Regions from separate parts of the Citrobacter meridianamericanus genome, predicted to be linked through region 4. Evidence: predicted binding sites of a transcription regulator. Region 4 holds the regulator's gene; each other region holds the start of a gene.
What was found. The regulator CRP, encoded in region 4, controls carbon source genes, mostly activating them, when cyclic AMP is high. The targets are predictions, from matches to a motif close to ATGTGANNNNNNTCACAT.

Region 1 (6,137 bases), 2.4 Mb from region 4:
ATTCGCGGCAAGGGTCAGTGCATGAGTAATCTCTTCCGCGCTGGCCCACGGCATCGCCGTTAACATTTCGCCATTAGCAGGATTGACAGAAATCGCATGTGTTGCTGCAGTGATAGTCATAGTTGCCTCTCTTTATCGCAGGGTATGGTTATATCATGCGCATATTTACTCTTTCTGAAAAATGAATAATATTAACCACTCCATTCACGAATAGAGAATATTATGGACCTGACGCAACTGGAAATGTTCAATGCCGTCGCGGAGACGGGCAGTATTACCCAGGCTGCCGCGAAGGTGCATCGTGTGCCATCCAACCTCACCACCCGCATCCGCCAGCTTGAGGCCGACCTTGGCGTCGATCTGTTTATTCGTGAAAACCAGCGTCTGCGGCTTTCCCCGTCCGGCCACAACTTTTTACGCTATAGCCAGCGGATCCTCGCACTGGTTGATGAAGCGAGAATGGTTGTCGCCGGGGATGAACCGCAGGGATTGTTTTCACTTGGCTCGTTGGAAAGCACCGCTGCCGTGCGCATTCCTGCGACGCTGGCTGAATATAATCAGCGTTATCCCAAAATTCAGTTTGCGCTGGCGACCGGTCCTTCAGGCACAATGCTGGATGGTGTGCTCGACGGGACGCTGAACGCTGCCTTTGTTGACGGACCGATTACCCACCCAGGCCTTGAAGGAATGCCGGTCTACCGTGAAGAGATGATGATTGTCACTCCGTACGGTCATCCTCCCATCCAGCGGGCCAGCGACGTTAACGGGTGCAGTATTTACGCCTTTCGGGCCAACTGTTCCTACCGCCGCCATTTTGAAAGCTGGTTTCATGCCGATCGCGCCATGCCCGGCACTATTCATGAAATGGAGTCGTATCACGGGATGCTGGCCTGTGTGATTGCCGGCGCGGGGATCGCGCTGATCCCACGCTCGATGCTGGAGAGTATGCCAGGACATCATCAGGTCAACGCCTGGGCGCTAAGCGAAAACTGGCGCTGGCTGAATACGTGGCTGGTATGGCGCAGAGGCGCAATGACGAGGCAACTGGAAGCGTTTATTGAGGTATTGAACCCCCAGTTGTCGCAGACCAGGGATTAACTGGCAATAGTCAGTTGGCAGGGTAGCTGTTCCAGTTGCTCGCGCACGTCTTCATTGAGATGCGCATCGGTCACGATATCCGTCAACGCATCCAGATGTGTAACGTTAAACAGTGACCATGCGCCGTATTTCGAACTGTCCGCCAGCAGTACCCGACGTTTGGCATTAGCAATCAGGTCGCTTTTCAATCCGGCCTTCTCTTCAGTCGGCGCGGTGATCCCTCGCGTTATGTCCCAACCGTTGCAGCTCAAAAACGCGATATCTGGCCAGACGTTCTGCAGCAGTTTACGTCCATGTTCACCGATGCAGGACTGGCTGGAATCATCGATACGTCCGCCAATAATGGTCACTTCAATTTGTTTAAACTCAGAGAAGAAAAGCGCAATGTGCAGATCGCTGGTGATAACCCGCAGCGGCAGATGGGTGAGCTGACGAGCCAGCTCAATCATTGTCGTCCCCGCGTCGAGAACAATAGCATCACCGGCTTTCACCAGGTTTGCCGCCGCACAGGCGATAGCCTGCTTTTCCAGCAGACTACGCTGCATTTTCTCATGCGTGGTAGGTTGTGAAGGAATAAACCGGTTAAGCGTGACGCCTCCGTGGGTACGGCTGATGACACCTTCCTGGTCAAGCTTGATCAGATCGCGACGAATGGTCGCCGGAGAGGCCTGAGTCACAGCGACGAGCTGTTCAACTGTCGCCAGATTATGCCCTTTCAGATAATCCATAATCTGTTCTAACCGATTATATCCCTTCATTTTATTCCCGCGTAATTTGCATTGCTAACTGGATAGACACCGCCATGCTCTCAGACTTGGCTTTTCCTGTCCAGGCAATATCAAACGCCGTACCGTGGTCCGCAGAGGTGCGAATAAACGGCAATCCGGCGGTGATATTCACCCCATCATAAAATCCCAACAATTTTAGCGGAATATGGCCCTGATCGTGATACATCGCCACCACCATGTCGTACATACCTTCGTGGCACTGCATAAATACCGTATCCGGTGGACAGGGTCCCGTAACATTTACCCCTTCCGCTTGCATTGCACGCACCGCAGGACCGACAATCGTTATCTCTTCCTCGCCAAACAGGCCATTTTCGCCGGCATGGGGGTTGACGCCAGCAACCGCAATACGTGGATTATCGAACCCTACCCGACGCAGGAAATCATTCGCCACCTGAATGACCGTTTTTACACGTTGCTCGCTGAGCGTATCAAGAAATTTGCGCAACGCGATGTGGGTGGTAACGTGAATGACTTTAAGCTGATCGGTATAAAGTACCATCGCGTAGTCTTTGCTGTTGGTCAGTTGTGCCAGCAGTTCGGTATGTCCGGGATAATGATGTCCCGCCAGATGCAACGCTTCTTTATTCAGCGGCGCGGTAGCAATAGCCTTAACTTCACCACTTAGCGCCAGTGCTGTAGCGCGTTTTATGCAGCGATAGGCCAAATCTCCCGCCTGCGCTTGCACCACTCCTGGCTGAAGAGCGGTAGGATCGGCAAGCGGTTCATCAATCACGTTGATAACACCTGGGGCGAATTGCGCCAGGTCTACGCTGTCGATAACCCGAAGTTCCGCTGGCGGTGTGACATTTAATGACTGGATACGACGCAGCGTTTGGGCACATCCCACAACCACAACCGGCGCGCCAGAGAGTTCTCCCTCCACCAGCGATTTAATAATAATCTCAGGTCCAATACCGGCAGGATCGCCCATTGTTACTGCAATAATGTTATTCACTCATGTTCTCCTCGATAAAATTTAAAACCTGACGCAACGTCGTTTCGTCACCGAATCCCCCTGCCTTTGTCATAACCGGGCGTTGCCAGTCGCCACCGACAAAATGACCGTACGGCACGCACTGGGCCACACGGTCGGTAATTCGAAATCCTGTTGCCTTAAGGGCGTCTGCAACCGCCATCGCCACATCGCCACCAGAGAGATACAGCGCGCCTGGCGATACCTCTTGCAAAACCTGGCGGATAAGCTGTCCAAGAAACAGGCAGATTTTTTCACCGAGCTGAACGCGATTCATCTCCATGCGCACGCACAACTGCGGAATATGATGGCGTGCTTCACTGTCGGGACTTGTGTGAACGATGCAGTGTTTACCAGAGGCGAGGATTCCAACAATGCGCTGCACGTACGCTGTTGAACCACCGCTGAAAATATTCTCGATATCGATGAATACCATCCCCACTTGCGGGTTCTGGTACACAGCGGCAACCTGTTGTTGAGCGATTTCACTCATTGATCCCACAACAGCCAGCAAGCGCTGGGAAGAAGGTGCCTGCACATGGCGCGCCAGTGCATCACAGATTCCGGCTGACCCCACCAACAACGGCAGCTCATCCTGCATCAGCGCTTGAGTAACAATCACATCCAGGTCAGCGTCAGTCCGCGCATCCACAACCCAAATCTGCGGCGTCTCAACAACAGGCCCATGCAGGTGCTGCGTGTAGTCATTTAGAGACATCGACCGACACGCAATGGTGGTTTGCGCCTGTATCACTTCACAGATATCAGCACTCATCACCGGTGTTTTAGGATCGCTGGCAAATTCGGTATGCGTTACCGGAACGCCGTGAATCAGGCATTGCCCTTGCTCGGTGGTACGGCCTGCGGCAGGATAAGCAGCCGCTAAAATGGCACGTTTTTTGCCCGTTACTCGCATCAACGCGTCCAGTTCCGCCCCCGGATTACCCCGTAATGTTGAATCGATTTTCTTCAGCCACTGCGTCTGAGGTTCTGCCTGACAGGCAAGAGCCAAATCGCTTACCCTCGCCGCGGCTTGTTGAGCATCCAGTGCCCGGCTATCGCTGTTTATGACCAGTGCATCCGTATCAACGGAATAAGGCACGGTGAACGCAACGTTCACCGTCATTCCCGTCATCGCCAGACTCACTCCCGCATCATTTCCCCCCGTAAAGTCATCAGCAATGACAAGGATCTGGGGTCTTACAACATGTCTACTCATCCATGCTCCGGGTTGTTGAATTTTGATAATGATTATATTCAATCACATTTGATTAAATGTGAGCAAGCTCAAGTTATTCAGTTCCGAGATAAATTATAAATTTAGCCCATGATGAAATCGCTTTTGAAACGAAATGAGCGAATTCAATCACTCACCTACAGGAGAATGTTGTGGCAACAATCAATAGCACCGTGATTAGCGGTTCAAATGCCATCCCCGCGCTGGAACCAATACTGACAGGCAAGCACCAGCTATTGCTGGTGACCGATAGCAATATCGTCAGGCTGGATGCAGTGGCGCAGATCCGCACCTTGCTCAGTAACGATGGCCGCCAGGTCACACTTATTGATAGCGTGCCTGCCGAGCCGGGTCATCATGACGTTGCGGCACTGTTAGAAAGCGTTAAAGGTCTTAACGTAGAGATGGTGATAGGTATTGGTGGTGGCAGCGTACTGGATGTAGCGAAGTTGCTCTCAGTCTTATGTCATCCTGAATCCTCTTCTCTTGACGCCATGCTGGCAGGCGAGAAACCGCTGCACCGCGTAGCTTCAGTGCTGATTCCAGCCACTGCAGGGACGGGTTCTGAAGCAACTCCTAATGCGATTCTGGCGATCCCGGAACAAAACACCAAGGTCGGCATCATTTCTCCGGTGCTATTACCCGATTACGTTGCCCTGTTGCCGGAACTGACGACCAGCATGCCAGCGCATATTGCGTCATCAACCGGAATAGATGCGTTATGTCATCTGATTGAGTGCTTTACAGCCACCATCGCCAATCCGATCAGTGACAATGCGGCGCTCATCGGGTTACAGAAGTTGCTAAAGAACATCGAAACCTCGGTTAATGAACCGAACAATTTGCAGGCTAAACTTGAAATGCTGTGGGCGTCATATTATGGCGGAGTCGCGATTAATCATGCCGGAACACATCTTGTCCATGCACTCTCTTACCCACTCGGAGGTCGCTATCACCTGCCTCATGGTATAGCCAATGCCATTCTGTTAGCCCCTTGCATGAAAGCTATCCGTCCTCATGTGGTCGACAAGTTCGCTCAGGTCTGGGATCTGTTGCCTGATGCCGATCGGACCCTGAGTACCGAAGAAAAATCATTCGCGCTGGTGGAATACTTCTCCGCACTTGTGAAACGACTCAACCTGCCCGATAACCTGGCAACGCTCGGGGTACCACCCACAGATATTTCCACTCTCGCCGATGCCGCGCTCAACGTAAAACGTCTTATTAACAACACCCCCTGTCAGGTAAGCCATGACGATGTTATGGCTATTTATCAAACACTTTTTCCAGAACTGATTACCAAAGGAGTGAATCATGAGTAAGAAAATTTGTGGTGTACTGACGGCAATCGTCACCCCCTTTGACAACGAAGGGGCGCTAAACCTCCACGAGCTCAAAAATCAGGTTAATCGCCAGCTAAACGCCGGCAACGGCATTTTCTGCGGCGGTACGAACGGTGAGTTTTTTGTGCTTAACGAGGAAGAAAAAATAGCAGTGACCCGCACCTGCGTTGAGGAAGTCGCTGGACGGGCAAATGTAGTGGCGCATATCGGTGAAATCTCAACCCGTGAAACCATTCGTCTGGGCAAGCAAATTGAAAAAATGGGCGTCGATGCCGTATCGGTGATTACGCCGTATTTTGTTCCGCTCAAACAGCAGGAACTGATTGCTCATTATACCGCGATTGCCGACGCGCTATCGGTGCCGGTATTTCTCTATAACATTCCGGCACGTACGGGTAACACCATTGAACCAGAAACCGCAAGCGTTCTGGCGGCGCATCCCAACATCATTGGTATCAAAGACAGCGCCGGGAGCTATGAAAGCCTCGAAGGTTTCCTCAACGCCGTCAAAGATATCGAAGGTTTTGATGTGCTAAATGGGCCGGACTCGCTGATTCATCAAGGATTCGTTGACGGTTGTTCAGCCTGTATTTCCGGTTTGGCGAACGTAGCGCCAAAAGAAATTAACGCTATCTGGACACGATTCAAGGCCGGTGATGTTGTCGGATCGCGTGAAGCGCAGGAAAGCGTCACGG
Region 2 (6,137 bases), 1.1 Mb from region 4:
GTTGTTCTTGATTTTGCTCAGCAACATCTGCGCCGCCATGCGGCCAATGTCAAAACGTGGGGTGATCACGCTGGCAAGGCTGGGGATCATCTGCCTGCCCATTTCCAGTCCGTGAAAACCAGCAATCGAGATCTGCTCCGGAACGGCCAGCTCACGCTCGCGGCACAGCAATAGCGCGCCCATCGCAATATCGTCGTTGGTGCAAAAGACGCCGTCTACATCCGGATGCGCGGTGAGCGCGTCCCGCATCATCTGGGTGCCGAGATGAATGGACGAAATAGAGCGCGGATTGACGCGCAGCGGCATCAGACCCCGACGCGTCATGGCATCGCAGTAGCCGCGATAGCGCTGTTCATCGCGGACGTCGTCTTTCGAACCAAGGTAGAGGATTTTGCGCCGCTGGCGTTTATCCAGCATGGTGCTGACCATATCAAACGCGGCCTGACGGTTATCGAAACCTACTTCCATGTCCAGACGATCGCCCTGAATGTCCATTAGCTCGACCACCGGAATGTTGGCAGAGCGCAGGAATTTAACCGTGCGCAGAGTGTGATATTTCTCGGACAGGATAATGCCGTCGATATTGTACGACAGCAGGTTGATCACCGACTCTTCCTCGGATTCCCGGTCATAATTGTAGTTGGCGATCAGCGTCTGATAGTTATGGTCTGAAGTGACTGACTCAATACCGGCCAGAATGTCAGCGAACAGCTGATTTTGAAACGAGGGGATCAGCACGCCGAGCGTATAGCTTTGCGCGTTCAGCAGCATCGCGGGCGCGCGGTTGGGGATGTAATTAATCTCCTCCATAATCTGCGCAATGCGTTCACCGGTTTCCTTTGCGACCTTTTTCGGCGAGCGAATGTAGCGGCTCACCGTCATTTTGGTCACGCCCGCCAGCGTGGCGATATCTTGCAAAGAAATTCTGTGGTTCCTCATTTTCTCTCCAGTGCCGGGGAGCGCTGACCTGTGCTCCCCGGTGATGACCGTCTTAATGCAGGATGGCGTTCAGCGCCAGAACACCCAGCAGACCCATAATGGAAATCAGCGTCTCCATTACCGTCCATGTGCGCAACGTTTCCCCCACGCTGAGATTAAAGTAGCCTTTAAACAGCCAGAATCCCGGATCGTTAACGTGGGAGGCAATCACACTGCCCGCGCCGGTAGCCAGCACCATCAGCGCCGGGTCGGCATGAGTGACGTTGATAATCGGCAGTACCACACCTGCGGTAGTGATAGCCGCCACGGTGGCTGAACCGAGCGCGATGCGCAGCAAAGCGGCAACCGTCCAGCACATCAGCAACGGAGAAAGCGACGTGCCGGTCATCAGGTGTGAGATATATTGTCCCACGCCGCTGTCGACCAGAACCTGCTTAAATGCACCGCCCCCGGCGATGATAAACACAATCATCGCGATCGCGCCGATAGAGTCACCAATGATATCCATAATTTGCTCGGTCGTACGTCCGTTACGTCGACCAAGGGTAAAAATGGCGAGCACGATAGCAATAAATAACGCGACCGCAGGGTTACCGATAAACTCAAAGAACACCCGCACGCTGTTGGTCTTTGGCAGTGTAATTTCGCACACCGCGGCGACCGCCATCAGTATGACCGGGATTACCGCCGCAAAGATACTGTTCCAGAACGACGGCATCTCTTCTTCGGTGAACAGATGCGGGTTGAACAACCCTTCCGGCGGTGCTTTCTCAAAGCGGGTCAGCAGCTTAGAAAACAGCGGCCCGGCGACAATCACCGTCGGGATAGTAATAATAAATCCGTACAGCAGAGTGGTACCGAGATTGGCCTCGAAAATGGTGGCAATCGCGGTGGGTCCCGGATGCGGCGGCAGAAAACAGTGGGTCACGGACAGCGCGGCGACCATCGGTACGCCGACATACAGCAGCGGCAGGCCGGACGAGGCCACCACCGTAAATACCAGCGGCAGCAGCAGAACAAAGCCGACTTCGAAGAACATCGCCAGACCGACGACCAGACCGGTGATCACCAACGCCCACTGCACGCGTTTCTTACCAAACGTGCCAATCAGCGTGGTGGCGATGCGCTGAGCCGCACCGGTATCGGAAATCAGCTTACCGAGCATTGCGCCGAAGCCGAGGATCATCGCCAGCCCGCCGAGCGTGCCGCCGATCCCATTTTGTATTGAGTGCAGAACGGCCTGGGCATCCATCCCTTCGGCAAAACCAACGACCGCCGCCACCAGGACCAGAGCAATAAAGCCGTTAACTTTAAAGCCAATCATCAGGACCAGGAGCAGCGCGACGCCTGCCGCAATTATTATTAATGGCATAATCGTTTCTCTTTAAATTATTTAGAGTGGTGTGCCAAAAATGCAGCGCCTGGGCGCTGCGTGATGTTGCGTTGTATCAGACGGCGACGAGCATGCCGCCATCGACAAACAACAGGTGCCCGTTAACAAAATCGGATGCTTTAGAAGAGAGGAATACCGCCGCGCCGATCAGCTCCTGCGGATCGCCCCAGCGTGCGGCTGGCGTACGTTTGCACAGCCAGGAAGTGAAGGCTTCATCCTCGACCAGCGCTTTGGTCATTTCGGTTTTAAAGTAGCCCGGGGCGATACCGTTGACCTGGATATTATGGCGCGCCAGCTCAACGCACATTCCGCGGGTGAGCATTTTTACCGCGCCTTTAGAGGCGGCGTACGGCGTGATGGTGTCGCGGCCCAGCTCGCTCTGCATGGAGCAGATGTTGATGACCTTCCCGGCCTGACGTTCCACCATGCGACGCGTTACCGCCTGCGAGACCAGGAATACCGCCGTCTGGTTAACGGCAATCACATCGTTCCAGTCCTGTTCCGGGAATTCGGTAAACGGATGGCGACGCTGGATACCGGCGTTATTCACCAGCACATCAATTTGGCCAATGTCTTTTTCGATATGCTCGATGGCGACATCAATGTCCTGTTTATGCGTAACATTGAACGGCGCGGCAACGGCGCGGATCCCTTCCTGCTGCAGTTTAGTGACGGCGGCTTCCGCGCGCTCCGGTGTAATATCATTGACGATAATCTGCGCGCCATATTTACCCAGACCGGTCGCCAGTAAATAACCAATGCCCTGAGCCGAACCGGTGATCAGAATGTTTTTGCCGTCCAGTGAAAAAAGATCGTTCATCATGCTATTCCTTATTTTATGTCTTCGAAAACAAGCTGGACTTTCGCTGCCTGGGTTTTGTCCCCGGCGAAGTTCAGCGCCTGTTCAAGCTCGGTAAACGGATATTCGGCGCTGAGTAACGGCAGTGGATCGATAACATTATTCGCCAGCCACGACACCGCGGTGTTGAACTCGGTGGTAAAGCGGAACGAACCTTTGAGCGCGATCTCTTTGCCGATCAACATCATCATCGGGAAGTCCGGCACCGCGCCGCCCATGCCGACCTGCACCATCACGCCTTTCGCGCGGGTCACTTCCAGACAGGTGGTGATTGAGGACGGATGGCCGGAGACCTCGAAGCTGACGTCGAAGTAGCCTTTCTCTTTTTTCCACTCGTCGAGCGAGTCCTGCTGCGGGTTAATCAGCGTGTCGGCTCCCATTTGTTGCGCCAGCGAGAGCGAACGTGAGCTGATATCCGCACAGACAATCTCTGCCGCGCCGAGCGTTTTCACCGCGCTGACAATCAGACAGCCGATAGGCCCAACGCCGGAGATAAACACGCGCTTGCCCTGCAGGTCGCCCGCTTCATGTGCGGCGTGGATCGCGACCGCCAACGGTTCGGCAAAGGCCATGACTTTTTCATCCGCCTCTTGAGGGTAGGGGACGCACTGCGCAGTATCGACGGTTTTATACTGAGTAAAGCCGCCGTCGACGTGGGGAAAATACATGGCGCTGCCAAAAAAGCGCATTTCCGTACACTGGTTTTCTTCATGCTGAAGACAGTATTTACAGTGGCCGCAGGGCTTCGACGGATTAATCGCCACTGACTGATCTTCAGGTAATTCTTTTGAATCGCTGTGCACTACTTTACCAATAACTTCATGGCCTAAAATCATCGGCGCTTTAACGGTAAAATTACCGACTTTTCCTTCCTGATAATAATGTAAATCGGAACCACAAATACCGCCTCGGGTAATTTTTACCAGCGTCCCTTTATTATTCCATTCTATATTTTGGTCGGTAATGGCAACAGTTTTCTTCCCCGCGACAACGCAGGATTGGGTTTTGACTTGCATAAATGCCTCACTGGTCAGGTAGTAACCTCGGCAGCATTTAAACGGTTTTAATTGTTATTATTTGTGATGCAGGTCACGCTGAGAAATTGTTACACTACAATGTTACGCATAACGTGATGCGCCCTGTAAATCTGTTCAGTCGCGGCGAAAAAAGGTGAATTCTGCAATGTGGAAGGCGTAGTATCGCGCCATGGAATATGAATCAGGAGTTTTTTCAATGGCCGGGGAAAGTTATATTTTGATGGGCGTTTCGGGTAGCGGTAAATCTTTAATTGGTAGCAAAATTGCCGCAGTGTTATCGGCTAAATTTATTGATGGTGACGATCTCCATCCGGCTAAAAATATTGATAAAATGTCTGAAGGTATTCCATTAACCGATGAAGACCGATTGCCGTGGCTAGCGCGATTAAATGACGCCTCATACAGTTTATATAAAAAGAACGAGACCGGGTTTATTGTCTGCTCGTCATTAAAAAAACAGTATCGCGATATATTGCGTCAGGGGAGCCCGAATGTGCATTTTTTGTGGCTGGACGGCGACTACGAGACTATTCTGGCGCGTATGCAGCGTCGGGCAGGGCATTTTATGCCGGTGGGATTACTCAAAAGTCAGTTCGACGCGCTGGAGTGCCCACAGGACGATGAGAAAGATATTGCCCGCATCGATGTAAACCATGACATCGAGCATGTGACGGAACAGTGCCGCCAGGCGGTGCTCGCGTTTCGTCACGGGCAATAAGCCCAGCTCCTTGCGGGACTGAGCCCTGCATCAGAAGTCGGCTTTCAGCACCACGCGATAGCGGGCCTTGCCATCACGCACGTGCTGGATAGCTGCGTTAATTTGCGACATCGGGTACAGCTCGGTGGTAGGCGACACCTTGCTGCGCCCGGCAAACTTCATCAGCTTGCGCAGCTCAAATGGCGTCCCGGTCGCCGAACCGGAGATGCTGCGATCCCCGGCAATTAAGGTAAATGCCGGCACCGGCAGCGGCTTCAGCACTGCGCCGACGGTATGGAAGTTACCGCCGTAGGCCAGCGCTTCAAAATAGGGCTGCCAGTCGAGATCGACGTTAACCGTGTTAATGATGAGATCGAACTGGCCCGCCAGCGCTTTTAGCGCATCCGGATCGCGGCTGTTGACCACTTTATCCGCCCCCATCGCCAGCACTTCCTGTTCTTTCGCCGGATTGGAGCTGAATGCGGTCACTTCACAACCCATCGCGTGTAACAGCTTAATGGCGATATGTCCCAGGCCGCCGATGCCGATCACCCCAACGCGGCTGGTGGCAGTGATATGGTGCATCAGCAGCGGTTTGAACACCGTGATGCCGCCACACAGCAAGGGACCAGCTGCCGCCAGGTCGATGCTCTCCGGCAAGGGGATCACCCACTGCCAGTCGGCTCGCAGCTTCTCGGCAAAGCCGCCGCGATTGAGAATAGTGGGAACGGACCCTTCCAGGCAGTTGATCTGATTGCCGCTGATACAGGCGTCACAATGTCCGCAACTGCGCGCCGTCCAGCCAATCCCAACGCGCTGACCAACCTTCAGACCCTTATCCTGCGCCGCACTGCCGAGCGCTGCCACGCGACCAATCACCTCATGCCCGGCAACCAGCGGATACTGAGAGAATCCCCATTCGTTGTCGATCATCGACAAATCGGAATGGCAGATACCGCAGTAATCGACCTGGACTTCGACATCTTCCGGCTTGAGCTCGCCCGCATCATATTCATAGAGTTCGAGTTCGCTGCCCGCCGCTTTTGCGGCGTAGCTTTTTATCATCGACATCGTGTTTCCCTCAGTGTGGTGTTGAACTGGAAGTGTAGAGCATGGGGAAACGGGACGCTTCGCAGAAGGGGGGATTAAGAAGAGGGCAAACTGTGATGAGGGTTGCAGGTGGGAAAGGTAATGCTGAAATTTTCAACACTT
Region 3 (6,137 bases), 630 kb from region 4:
GCGGTGGTATCGTGGGCCTGATCATGAAAGAGTGGAGCAATGCCGGGAGACGCCCAGTCAGCGTACTAAGCCTTGGCTGCGTGGTGATTATTATCGCGGCAAATATTGTTGGACTGGGAATGGCCAGCTAATCATGTTGGGTGCTGAGATGACGCCACTGACTCGGCGTCATCCCGGTTTCCCGCGTGAATACCACCGAAAAGTAGTTACTGTCCTCAAAACCGCAGCGCATGGAAATCTCGCTAATCATCAACCGGCTATGTTTGAGCAGATACTGAGCATGGCAGACCCGTACCTGGCGCAGATACTGATTGATGGTCATCCCAGTCTGGCTACGAAACTGCTGGCGTAAAACCCGCTCGCTGCACTGCTCGCGCTCGCAAAATTTACCCAGTTCAAAGGCATGTTCATGGCTGCCGGCTAACGCGGTTATCAGTTTATCCAGCAGCGTTTCACTCGAGGTCGCCGGGAGCGTATCCGTGGCATAACGATGGCGTTTAAGGTGCGTGACCAGTTGTCCGAACAGCAACTCCGCCATGGTAAAAGCCTGCGCATCACGCTGATTACTTTCATGCTCAAGCTGGCTGATCACATGCCGGGCCTGTGTCATACCAACGCTGCCTAGCCGCCAGTGCGGCTGCCTCGGCGTACCGTTAAATCCGGGGATCGCAGCTTGCCAGTCAACATTTAGTGTCAGCCGCTCCGGGCAGTAGATGATATTTTGCAACACAAGGTCGTTAACGGAAGTGTATGAGTGTTTATCCTCGGCACGAATGTAAAAAAGATCGCCACGGGTTATCCGATACGGGCGATCGTTAAGGACATGCAGACCATTGCCGCGCCAAACCAGCACCAGCTCGCAAAACTCGTGAGTATGCTCAGCGAAGGCATCCTGCGGATAACGATCGGCCACGGCGACAGCCTGCTGCTCATGCGCAAAAAAGTCTGATTTCAAAAGGATTAGCTGATTCGCCATCACATAACCTCAACCTGAACGCACCCGCCATCTGGCATGAAAGGCTATGATTATCAGCAAACTGACGGTAAAAAACGTTGATAGCTTTCGCGTTACTGGAGGCTGTCGCCCGCGATAAGATCACGCCCTTGACGAATATCGCGCGGCGACCACTCGAACTCACGGCGAAACAGCGTCGAAAAGTGGTTACTGTCGCCGAAACCGCAGAGATAAGCGATATCTGTCACGCTGTCATCACTGTGACGTAGCAGATGCCTGGCTTTAATCAGCCGCAAACGGTTAAGGTAGCGTTGCGGCGTCAACCCTGTTTGTTGTTTAAGCTGACGGTGTAAAGTGCGTAAAGAGAGCGAAAACTTCTCCGCCAGCGCTTCCCAACACACCTCGTCGGCAAAGTTATCTTCCAGCCATGCCATCAGAAGGTTAAGCCGTGCATCGTTATCAGTCGCCGTTTCCATCAGACTGGTTTTACGCAGCAGTACCAGCAACTGCATAAACAGAATCTCGCGATTTGCCGCCGTCGGCGTATCCATTCCCTCGCCAAGCGCTTCCATCTGCCCCACCAGATGACGAACCTGCTGCAATACATTCTGATTTACGCGCCAATGGGAGGGATACTGCCCATTTTGTTCCTGAGGCAAAAGCTGATTCAGCCCAGCCAGAAATTGAAACGCCTCCGGGGAACGATACAGAACATTGGTCAGACACAGATTGTCAGTATGTTCGTATAAATGCCTGTCATGATCGCGAACGAAACACACCGTTCCGCCGCTAATGGTGTAAGGCTGTCCGTTAAACACATGGATCCCCGTACCATGTTCGACCACCACAATTTCATGAAAATCATGATGATGCTCGGGAAACGCGGGTTGGGGAAGCCGTGGTTCAATAGCCACTGTCGCTTTACCTGTCGGAAAAAAATCCACGCAATGCAGTACGGTCATGACAGCTCCCCCTGATTAACGAATATGGCTGAATAGTAATTAAGGGTTACTACCCTCACCTTAAATTTTTGACGCCAAAGTGCGTAAACAGGGTTAATTCTTCAAGAAATGGCGGGAAAGATCGGGAAATGCGGAAGGCGTCACATCCACCCAAATACACACTATTAGCGGAAACTGTGAACAGCATCACGTTCACCTTTGCCACGCTGCCAGCCGATTATTGTGGCTGTCACTAACAAGAAGGTACGCCTTTTCAGGGGTTCTTAGACTGAGTGCAATAAAACTCAGAAGGATCTCGCTATGACTTTTCGCCATTGTGTCGCTGTCGATCTGGGCGCATCCAGTGGACGCGTAATGCTGGCGCGTTACGACAGTGACCACCGCACTCTGACGCTGCGTGAAATCCATCGCTTCGTTAACTGCCTGCAAAAAACAGAGGGTTTTGACACCTGGGATATCGACAGCCTGGAAAACGACATTCGTCTGGGGCTGAAGAAAGTCTGCGATGAAGGCATTCTCATTGACAGTATCGGCATCGATACATGGGGCGTGGATTACGTTCTGATTGATAAAAACGGTCAGCGCATCGGCCTGCCAGTTTCCTATCGCGACAGTCGCACGACCGGCATTATGTCACAGGCGATGGCGCAGCCCGGAAAAGGCGAAATCTACCGTCGCAGCGGCATTCAGTTTCTGCCCTTTAACACCTTGTATCAACTGCGTGCGCTGGTCGAACAGCAGCCGGAACTGCTCCCGCAGATAGCACATGCTCTGCTAATCCCCGACTACTTCAGCTTCCGCCTGACCGGCAAAATGAACTGGGAATACACCAACGCCACCACCACCCAGTTAGTCAATATCAACACCGACGACTGGGATGACACGCTGCTGGCATGGACCGGGGCAGACAAAGCCTGGTTTGGGCGTCCAACACACCCGGGGAACATAATTGGCCACTGGATTTGCCCGCAGAAAAACCAAATTCCGGTCGTAGCCGTCGCCAGTCACGACACTGCCAGCGCGGTCATCGCATCGCCGCTGGCCGATGAAAATAGTGCGTATCTCTCATCCGGTACCTGGTCGCTGATGGGCTTCGAGAGCAGAACACCGTATACCAACGATGCGGCGTTGGCGGCGAACATTACCAACGAAGGGGGCGCGGAAGGGCGCTACCGCGTACTGAAAAATATCATGGGACTGTGGTTGCTCCAGCGCGTTTTAAAAGAGCGTCAGATTACAGACCTGCCAGCACTTATCGCCCAAACGCAAGCGCTGCCGGCCTGTCAGTTCCTGATAAACCCAAACGACGATCGCTTTATCAATCCCGACGATATGAGCGCGGAAATTCAGGCGGCCTGTCGTGAATCAGGTCAGCCCGTTCCCCAACAAAATGCCGAACTGGCACGCTGTATCTTCGACAGCCTGGCATTGCTGTACGCCGACATCCTGCAAGAACTTGCAACGCTGCGTGGCGCAGCATTTAGCCAACTGCACATCGTGGGTGGCGGCTGTCAGAACGCCTTGCTGAACCAGCTGTGCGCGGATGCCTGCGGTATACGCGTGATGTCCGGGCCAATTGAGGCCTCCACGCTCGGCAATATTGGCATCCAGTTGATGACGCTGGACGAGCTTAACAACGTCGATGATTTCCGTCAGGTGGTGAGCGCCAACTACGACCTGACCACCTTCATTCCCAATCCTGAAAGTGAAATTGCCCGCTACCAGGCGCAGTTTCAATCACTACGACAGACAAAGGAGCTTTGCGCATGACCACTCAACTTGAACAAGCCTGGGAACTGGCAAAACTGCGTTTCGCCGCGGTAGGCATTGATGTCGAGGCGGCCTTGCGCCAACTCGATCGTCTGCCGGTCTCCATGCACTGCTGGCAGGGCGATGATGTCGCCGGTTTCGAAAATCCGGAAGGTTCGCTCACTGGTGGTATTCAGGCTACCGGCAACTATCCGGGCAAAGCACGCAACGCCACCGAACTGCGGGCCGATCTGGAGCAGGCGCTGAGCCTGATCCCGGGTCCAAAACGTCTGAATTTGCATGCGATCTATCTGGAGTCTGAAACGCCAGTCGCCCGCGACAAAATCAAACCTGAACACTTTAAAAACTGGGTTGAGTGGGCGAAAACGAACCAGTTAGGGCTTGATTTCAACCCGTCCTGCTTCTCGCACCCGCTGAGTGCAGACGGCTTCACGCTGGCTCACGCCGATGAAACCATTCGCCAGTTCTGGATTGACCACTGCAAAGCCAGCCGCCGCGTCTCGGCGTATTTTGGCGAGCAGTTGGGTACGCCGTCGGTGATGAACATCTGGATCCCGGACGGCATGAAAGACATCACCGTTGACCGTTTAGCACCACGCCAACGCCTGCTGGAAGCCCTGGACGAAGTGATCAGCGAGAAACTCGACCCGGCGCACCACATCGACGCCGTCGAGAGCAAACTGTTTGGTATTGGCGCAGAAAGCTATACCGTCGGTTCCAACGAGTTCTACATGGGTTACGCCACCAGCCGCCAGACCGCGCTGTGCCTGGATGCAGGTCACTTCCACCCGACAGAAGTGATCTCCGACAAAATCTCCGCCGCCATGCTGTACGTGCCGCGCCTGCTGCTGCACGTCAGCCGTCCGGTGCGTTGGGACAGCGATCACGTGGTGCTGCTGGATGATGAAACGCAGGCGATTGCCAGCGAGATCGTGCGCCACAACCTGTTTGACCGCGTACACATCGGCCTCGACTTCTTCGACGCCTCCATTAACCGCATCGCCGCGTGGGTGATCGGCACCCGCAATATGAAAAAAGCGCTGCTGCGCGCGCTGTTAGAACCGACCGAGCAATTGCGTCAGCTCGAAGCCAGCGGCGACTACACCGCACGTCTGGCCCTGCTGGAAGAGCAAAAGTCGCTGCCGTGGCAGGCCGTCTGGGAGATGTATTGCCAGCGTCACGACACACCAGCGGGCAGCCAGTGGCTGGACAGCGTTCGCGCTTATGAAAAAGAGATTTTGAGTAAACGTAGCTAACCCTTTTTGCCGGATGGCGGCTTCGCTTTATCCGGCATTGAATAAGACAGGTATAAAATATGCAAAACATTACCACTTCCTGGTTCGTCCAGGGGATGATTAAAGCCACTTCCGATGCCTGGCTGAAAGGCTGGGACGAACGCAACGGCGGCAACCTGACACTGCGCCTGGATGAGGCAGATATTGCGCCATTTAGCGCCGATTCCCACGAAAAACCGCGTTATATCGCACTGAGTCAGCCGATGCCGCTGCTGGCGAACACACCATTTATCGTCACCGGTTCGGGGAAATTTTTCCGCAACGTCCAGCTCGATCCGGCCGCCAATTTGGGCGTGGTGAAAATCGACAGCGATGGCGCGGGTTACCACATTCTGTGGGGTCTGACCCACGAAGCCGTGCCGACCTCCGAACTGCCCGCGCACTTCCTTTCCCATTGCGAACGTATTAAAGCTACCAATGGTAAAGACCGCGTGATCATGCACTGCCATGCCACCAACCTGATCGCCCTGACCTACGTACTGGAAAACAACACCGCGCTGATGACCCGCAAACTGTGGGAAGGCAGCACCGAGTGTCTGGTGGTGTTCCCGGACGGCGTCGGTATTCTGCCGTGGATGGTGCCGGGTACAGATGAAATCGGTCAGGCCACCGCTGAAGAAATGCAGAAACATTCGCTGGTGCTGTGGCCATTCCACGGCGTGTTCGGCAGTGGACCCACCCTCGACGAAGCGTTCGGTTTGATCGATACCGCAGAGAAGTCCGCTGAAGTTTTAGTCAAAATCTATTCGATGGGCGGTATGAAGCAGACCATAACGCGTGAAGAGCTAATCGCACTTGGCAAACGCTTCGGCGTGACGCCGCTGGCAAGCGCACTGGCATTGTAAGGAGAATAGTGATGAGCTTTATGTTGGCACTGCCAAAAATTAGCCTGCATGGCGCAGGCGCAATTGCCGATATGGTGAACCTCGTGGCGAATAAGCAATGGGGTAAAGCGCTGGTCGTCACTGATGGTCAACTGGTAAAGCTGGGCCTGTTGGATAGCCTGTTTGCCGCGCTGGATGAACATCAGATGTCTTATCACCTGTTTGATGAGGTGTTTCCAAACCCGACGGAAGCGCTGGTGCAGAAAGGCTTTGCGGCATACCAAGGCGCAGAGTGTGATTACATCATCGCTTTCGGTGGCGGTAGCCCGAT
Region 4 (6,137 bases):
GCAAGACATCTCCCCGGACGCGCTGGACAATCTGCTTGAAAGCTTTGTCTTGCGCGAAGGCACCGATTATGGTGAACATGAACGCTCGCTCGAACAAAAAGTCGCCGACGTCAAACGCCAACTACAATCAGGTGAAGCCGTGCTGGTGTGGTCCGAATTGCATGAAACGGTCAACATTATGCCGAGGAAGCAGATTCGCGAGTAATCCGTAGCCGCCGGCGACTTTACTATAATTACAACCATTTCATGGAGTTGTTATGTCTGCCAAACATCCGGTGATTGCGGTAACAGGATCCAGCGGCGCGGGGACCACCACCACCAGCCTCGCGTTTCGTAAAATATTCGCGCAGTTAAATCTGCGCGCCGCCGAGGTGGAAGGCGACAGTTTTCATCGCTATACCCGCCCGGAAATGGACATGGCGATTCGCAAAGCGCGCGATGCCGGGCGGCATATCAGCTATTTCGGCCCCGAAGCTAACGACTTCGGTCTGCTGGAGCAAACCTTCATTGAATACGGTCAGACGGGCAAAGGTCAGTCGCGTAAATATCTGCACACCTACGATGAGGCCGTACCGTGGAATCAGGTTCCGGGGACATTTACGCCCTGGCAGCCGCTGCCTGAACCGACGGATGTCCTGTTCTATGAGGGACTTCACGGCGGCGTTGTCACCCCGCAGCAAAATGTGGCCCGGCATGTCGATCTGTTGGTTGGTGTGGTGCCGATCGTGAACCTGGAGTGGATCCAGAAGCTGACCCGCGATACCAGCGAGCGTGGACACTCGCGTGAAGCGGTGATGGACTCGGTGGTGCGTTCAATGGACGATTATATCAATTACATCACGCCGCAGTTTTCCCGTACGCACATTAACTTTCAGCGCGTACCCACCGTCGATACCTCTAACCCCTTTGCCGCCAAGAGTATTCCGTCACTCGATGAAAGCTTTGTCGTGATTCATTTTCGTAATCTGGAAGGGATCGATTTCCCATGGCTACTGGCCATGCTGCAGGGCTCATTCATTTCTCATATCAATACATTGGTTGTTCCGGGCGGGAAAATGGGTCTGGCGATGGAATTGATTATGCTGCCGCTAGTCCAGCGACTGATGGAAGGTAAAAAGATAGAGTAAGGTGTTTTTTTGCCGGATGGCGGCTAATGCTTTATCCGGCCTACGCGTTTAAATCCTGTAGGCCTGATAAGTGTAACGCCATCAGGCATAACATCACGAAGCGGCAACCACTTCATAGGAGTGGGTAATGTTCACCGCCTTTTCCAGCATCAGCGCCACGGAGCAATATTTTTCCGCCGAAAGATCGACCGCGCGAGCGACGGACGCATCTTTCAGATCGTTACCCGTTACAACGAAATGCAGGTTGATGTGGGTAAACAGGCGTGGCGCTTCATCACGACGCTCGGAGGTCAGCTTCACTTCGCAGTTGGTCACATCCTGACGACCCTTTTGCAGGATCGACACCACATCAATTGCGCTGCAACCGCCCGCAGCCATTAAGACCATTTCCATCGGGCTCGGCGCTTTATCACCGGAGTTACCGTCCATCAAAATCTGGTGGCCAGAGGCGGACTCACCGAGGAAGGTTAACCCTTCAACCCACTTAACACGTGCTTGCATATTTTATTACTCCGATGCATCAATTTTCCTGACAGATTACGCGCACACAACAAATCTCGCAACGGAAGGCGACCTGCGTCATGCTGAAGCGAGACACCAGGAGACACACGGCGAAAGCTATGCTAAAACAGTCAGGATGCTACAGTAATACATTGACGTACTGCATGTATGCAGAGGACATCACATTACAGGCCGTCGCACGTATTGACAGCCCCCTTCCCAGGTAGCGGGAAGCACATTTTTGCAAACCCAGAGGCAGGTAGTATTTTGGCTCTGGAGACAGCTTATAACAGAGGATAACCGCGCATGGTGCTTGGCAAACCGCAAACAGACCCGACTCTCGAATGGTTCTTGTCTCATTGCCATATTCATAAGTACCCATCGAAGAGCACGCTGATTCACCAGGGTGAAAAAGCGGAAACGTTGTACTACATCGTTAAAGGCTCAGTGGCAGTGCTGATCAAAGATGAAGAAGGGAAAGAAATGATCCTTTCTTATCTGAATCAGGGCGATTTTATTGGTGAATTAGGCCTCTTCGAAGAAGGTCAGGAACGCAGCGCCTGGGTCCGTGCTAAAACTGCATGTGAAGTCGCTGAAATTTCGTACAAAAAATTTCGCCAATTAATCCAGGTCAATCCAGATATTCTGATGCGCCTGTCCTCTCAGATGGCTCGCCGTCTGCAGGTCACGTCTGAAAAAGTTGGCAACCTTGCCTTCCTCGACGTTACCGGTCGTATCGCGCAGACTCTGCTGAATCTGGCGAAACAGCCTGACGCGATGACCCACCCGGACGGCATGCAGATTAAAATCACCCGCCAGGAAATCGGCCAGATCGTTGGCTGTTCCCGTGAGACCGTTGGTCGTATTCTGAAGATGCTGGAAGATCAGAATCTGATCTCCGCACACGGTAAGACCATCGTCGTCTACGGCACACGTTAACCCCATCGAAGTGGCGCGTTACCCCGTAATGCGCCACTTTTGTTTGCACCGATGTGGCGAAGACTGATATATCACCCTGAGATCAACTACGCACTACGACAGACGCTGGTGCTATGTTTACCTGTGGCCGTCGGTCTGATCATCGGGCAGCTTCATCTGGGGCTCCTCTTCTCCCTCGTCCCTGCCTGCTGCAATATTGCCGGTCTTGATACCCCGCATAAGCGCTTTTTCAAACGCTTAGTGATTGGTGCGTCTTTGTTTGCCGGATGCAGTCTGATCATGCAGATACTGCTGGCACAGACTATACCGCTGCCGCTGATCCTCACTGGCCTGACGCTGATTCTTGGTGTAACCGCTGAATTAGGCCCTCTGCATGCACGACTACTACCTGCCTCGCTTATCGCGGCAATTTTCACGCTCAGCCTGGCCGGGAACATGCCCGTCTGGGAGCCACTGCTGATCTACGCGTTGGGTACATTGTGGTACGGCCTGTTCAACTGGTTCTGGTTCTGGATGTGGCGTGAGCAGCCGCTGCGTGAGTCGCTCAGCTTGTTGTATCGTGAATTAGCCGATTACTGTGAGGCCAAATACAGCCTCCTGACTCAGCATGCCGATCCGGAAAAAGCGCTACCCCCCCTGCTTGTGCGCCAACAAAAAGCGGTAGATTTGATTACCCAGTGCTATCAGCAAATGCATATGCTGTCGGCACATCGCAACAACGATTATAAGCGCCTGCTACGTGCCTTTCAGGAGGCGCTCGATTTACAGGAACATATTTCCGTCAGCCTCCACCAGCCGGAAGAGGTGCAAAAGCTGGTAGAACGTAGCCACGCCGAACAGGTGATCCGCTGGAACGCGCGCACCGTCGCCGAACGCCTTCGCGTTCTGGCCGATGACATTTTGTATCACCGCTTGCCAACACGTTTTTCAATGGATAAACAAATTGGCACGCTGGAGAAAATTGCCAACCAACATCCGGACAATCCGGTAGGACAATTTTGTTACTGGCACTTCAGCCGTATTGCCCGAGTGCTACGCACCCAGCGCCCACTGTATGCCCGGGATTTAATGGCTGACAAGCAGCGTCGGTTGCCGCTTATCCCCGCACTGAAAAGCTATATGTCGTTGAAATCCCCAGCGCTGCGTAATGCCGGACGCATCAGCGTAATGTTGAGCATTGCCAGCCTGATGGGCAGCGCTTTACATCTGCCAAAACCCTACTGGATTTTGATGACAATCCTGTTCGTCACGCAAAATGGCTACGGGGCGACCCGGGTACGTATTTTACACCGTTCAGTAGGGACGCTCGTTGGCCTGGTGATCGCTGGCGTCACACTGCACTTTCATATTCAGGAGAGTTACACGCTGGCAGGCATGCTGCTGATAACCCTGGTGAGTTATCTGACCATCCGTAAAAACTACGGCTGGGCTACCGTCGGCTTTACGGTCACCGCGGTATACACCCTGCAGTTGCTGACACTGAACGGGGAACAGTTTATCGTGCCGCGGTTTATCGATACGGTCACTGGTTGCCTAATCGCCTTTGGCGGGATGCTCTGGCTATGGCCGCAGTGGCAGAGCGGCCTGCTGCGTAAAAACGCCCACGATGCGTTAGAAGCCGATCAGGAAGCCATCCGCCTGATCCTTAGCAACGATCCGCAGGCCACACCGCTGGCGTATCAACGCATGCGGGTCAACCAGGCGCATAACACGTTGTTCAACTCACTTAACCAGGCGATGCAGGAGCCAGGATTCAACTCGCACTATCTGGCGGACATGAAACTGTGGGTTACGCATAGCCAGTTCATCGTCGAACACATCAACGCGATGACCACGCTGGCAAGGGAACATACGATGCTGACGCCGGATTTGGCGCAGCGGTATCTGGAGTCCTGTGAAATTGCGATCCAGCGCTGTCAGCAACGGCTGGAATATGACGGCCCTGGAAGCTCCGGCGATGTAAATATTCTCGAGGCGCCAGAGATGCTGTCCCACGGGCCTTTAAGTACCCTTGAGCAGCATCTACAGCGGATATTAGGGCATCTGAACACCATGCATACCATTTCGTCGGTAGCATGGCGTCAGCGACCGCATCACGGGATCTGGCTGAGCCGCCGGTTGCGAGATATGAAGGGTTAAGCTCTACTGCCAGATGCGCTACGATTATCCGGCCTAAGATCGTCAAGCCACCACTTTCGCAACGGCCTGCGCGAAGCGCTGCATCCCTTCATCAATATCGGCCTGCTCCACCACCAGCGACGGCGCGAAACGCATCACGTCCGGTCCGGCGTTCAGTACCATCACGCCTTCATTCGCCGCGGCGTACAAGAAATCACGCGCCCGGCCTTTAAACTGCGGCTTCAGTTCGGCGCCGATCAGCAATCCCATCCCGCGAATGTCGCTAAAAATGTCGAACTGTTGGTCAATCTTCTGCAAATGTTGAACAAATGCCTGGCGTTTGGCCTGAATACCTTCCAGCACTTCCGGCGTGTTGATGATATCAAACGCAGCTCCCGCAACCGCACAGGCCAGCGGATTACCGCCGTAAGTGGAACCATGCGAGCCCACGTGGAACGCCGAGGCAATCTCCTGGGTAGTCAGTACCGCACTCACCGGGAAGCCGCCGCCGAGCGCCTTGGCACTGGTCAGGATATCCGGCGTCACGCCGTAGTGCATATAGGCAAACAGTGACCCGGTACGCCCCATCCCGCTCTGTACTTCATCAAATACCAACAGCGCCTGATGCTGATCACAGAGTTCACGCAAGCCTTGCAGGAATGCCGGCGTTGCCGCAGTCACGCCCCCCTCACCCTGAATAGGCTCGATCACCACCGCGCAGGTGTGATCATCCATTACCGCTTTGACTGCATGGAGATCGTTAAACGGTACATGGATAATATCCGCCGGTTTGGGTCCAAAGCCGTCGGAATATTTCGGTTGCCCGCCGACGGATACGGTAAACAGCGAACGACCGTGAAACGCGTTGTGGAAGGCAATAATCTTGGTTTTGAACGGGCTATGGCGCACGCAGGCATAGTGGCGCGCCAGCTTAAAGGCGGTTTCGTTAGCTTCGGTACCGGAGTTCATGAACAGTACGCGCTCGGCGAAGGTCGCATCAATGAGTTTACGACCTAAGCGTAACGCCGGTTCGTTGGTGAAAACATTGCTGGTATGCCACAGGGTTTCGCCCTGGGTGGTTAACGCCTCAACCAGCGCCGGATGGCAATGCCCTAACGCGGTAACTGCAATACCACCTGCGAAATCAACATACTCTTTACCCTGTTGATCCCACACTCGACTCCCTTTCCCTTTTACCGGGATAAACTCAGCCGGTGCATAAATCGGCAGAATCACTTCATCGAATGTCGCGCGTGTAATTGCAGTTTGTTCAGTTGCCATGTCATTACCACCCTGTTAAGCAGAAATGCTAGTGAAATTATAATCACAAAATATGAATAAAAAATCACTGAATAGCAACCACAAATCACCGGTTGAGAAAATTAGCCAGCAGCTGATGCCCCTGTTCGCTGAGAATGCTCTCCGGGTGAAACTGCACCCCCTCCATATCCC

Region 1: a site for CRP is predicted at 4,138-4,155, ahead of NMD08_RS13970 (iron-containing alcohol dehydrogenase). Genes of this name have one in related genera too.
Region 2: a site for CRP is predicted at 4,269-4,286, ahead of idnD (L-idonate 5-dehydrogenase). Genes of this name have one in related genera too.
Region 3: a site for CRP is predicted at 2,046-2,063, ahead of rhaS (HTH-type transcriptional activator RhaS). Genes of this name have one in related genera too.

What each region holds. Positions count from the first base shown of each region.
Region 1 is NZ_CP101036.1:2,848,758-2,854,894, forward strand. Features, by position in the region: gene sad (succinate-semialdehyde dehydrogenase) at 1-120, opposite strand, end outside; gene NMD08_RS13950 (LysR family transcriptional regulator) at 223-1,098, shown strand; gene NMD08_RS13955 (DeoR/GlpR family DNA-binding transcription regulator) at 1,095-1,856, opposite strand; gene NMD08_RS13960 (D-threonate 4-phosphate dehydrogenase) at 1,858-2,844, opposite strand; gene NMD08_RS13965 (four-carbon acid sugar kinase family protein) at 2,837-4,081, opposite strand; gene NMD08_RS13970 (iron-containing alcohol dehydrogenase) at 4,252-5,421, shown strand; gene NMD08_RS13975 (dihydrodipicolinate synthase family protein) at 5,414-6,137, shown strand, end outside.
Region 2 is NZ_CP101036.1:4,642,921-4,649,057, reverse strand. Features, by position in the region: gene NMD08_RS22615 (LacI family DNA-binding transcriptional regulator) at 1-939, opposite strand, end outside; gene idnT (gnt-II system L-idonate transporter) at 992-2,311, opposite strand; gene idnO (gluconate 5-dehydrogenase) at 2,388-3,152, opposite strand; gene idnD (L-idonate 5-dehydrogenase) at 3,164-4,207, opposite strand; gene idnK (gluconokinase) at 4,425-4,946, shown strand; gene NMD08_RS22590 (NAD(P)-dependent alcohol dehydrogenase) at 4,977-5,996, opposite strand.
Region 3 is NZ_CP101036.1:5,106,101-5,112,237, forward strand. Features, by position in the region: gene rhaT (L-rhamnose/proton symporter RhaT) at 1-131, shown strand, start outside; gene rhaR (HTH-type transcriptional activator RhaR) at 128-976, opposite strand; gene rhaS (HTH-type transcriptional activator RhaS) at 1,069-1,917, opposite strand; gene rhaB (rhamnulokinase) at 2,218-3,687, shown strand; gene rhaA (L-rhamnose isomerase) at 3,684-4,943, shown strand; gene rhaD (rhamnulose-1-phosphate aldolase) at 5,003-5,827, shown strand; gene fucO (lactaldehyde reductase) at 5,839-6,137, shown strand, end outside.
Region 4 is NZ_CP101036.1:419,137-425,273, reverse strand. Features, by position in the region: gene NMD08_RS01945 (YheU family protein) at 1-205, shown strand, start outside; gene NMD08_RS01940 (phosphoribulokinase) at 258-1,127, shown strand; gene NMD08_RS01935 (OsmC family protein) at 1,221-1,628, opposite strand; gene crp (cAMP-activated global transcriptional regulator CRP) at 1,935-2,567, shown strand; gene NMD08_RS01925 (YccS/YhfK family putative transporter) at 2,619-4,706, shown strand; gene NMD08_RS01920 (aspartate aminotransferase family protein) at 4,749-5,966, opposite strand; gene pabA (aminodeoxychorismate synthase component 2) at 6,052-6,137, opposite strand, start outside.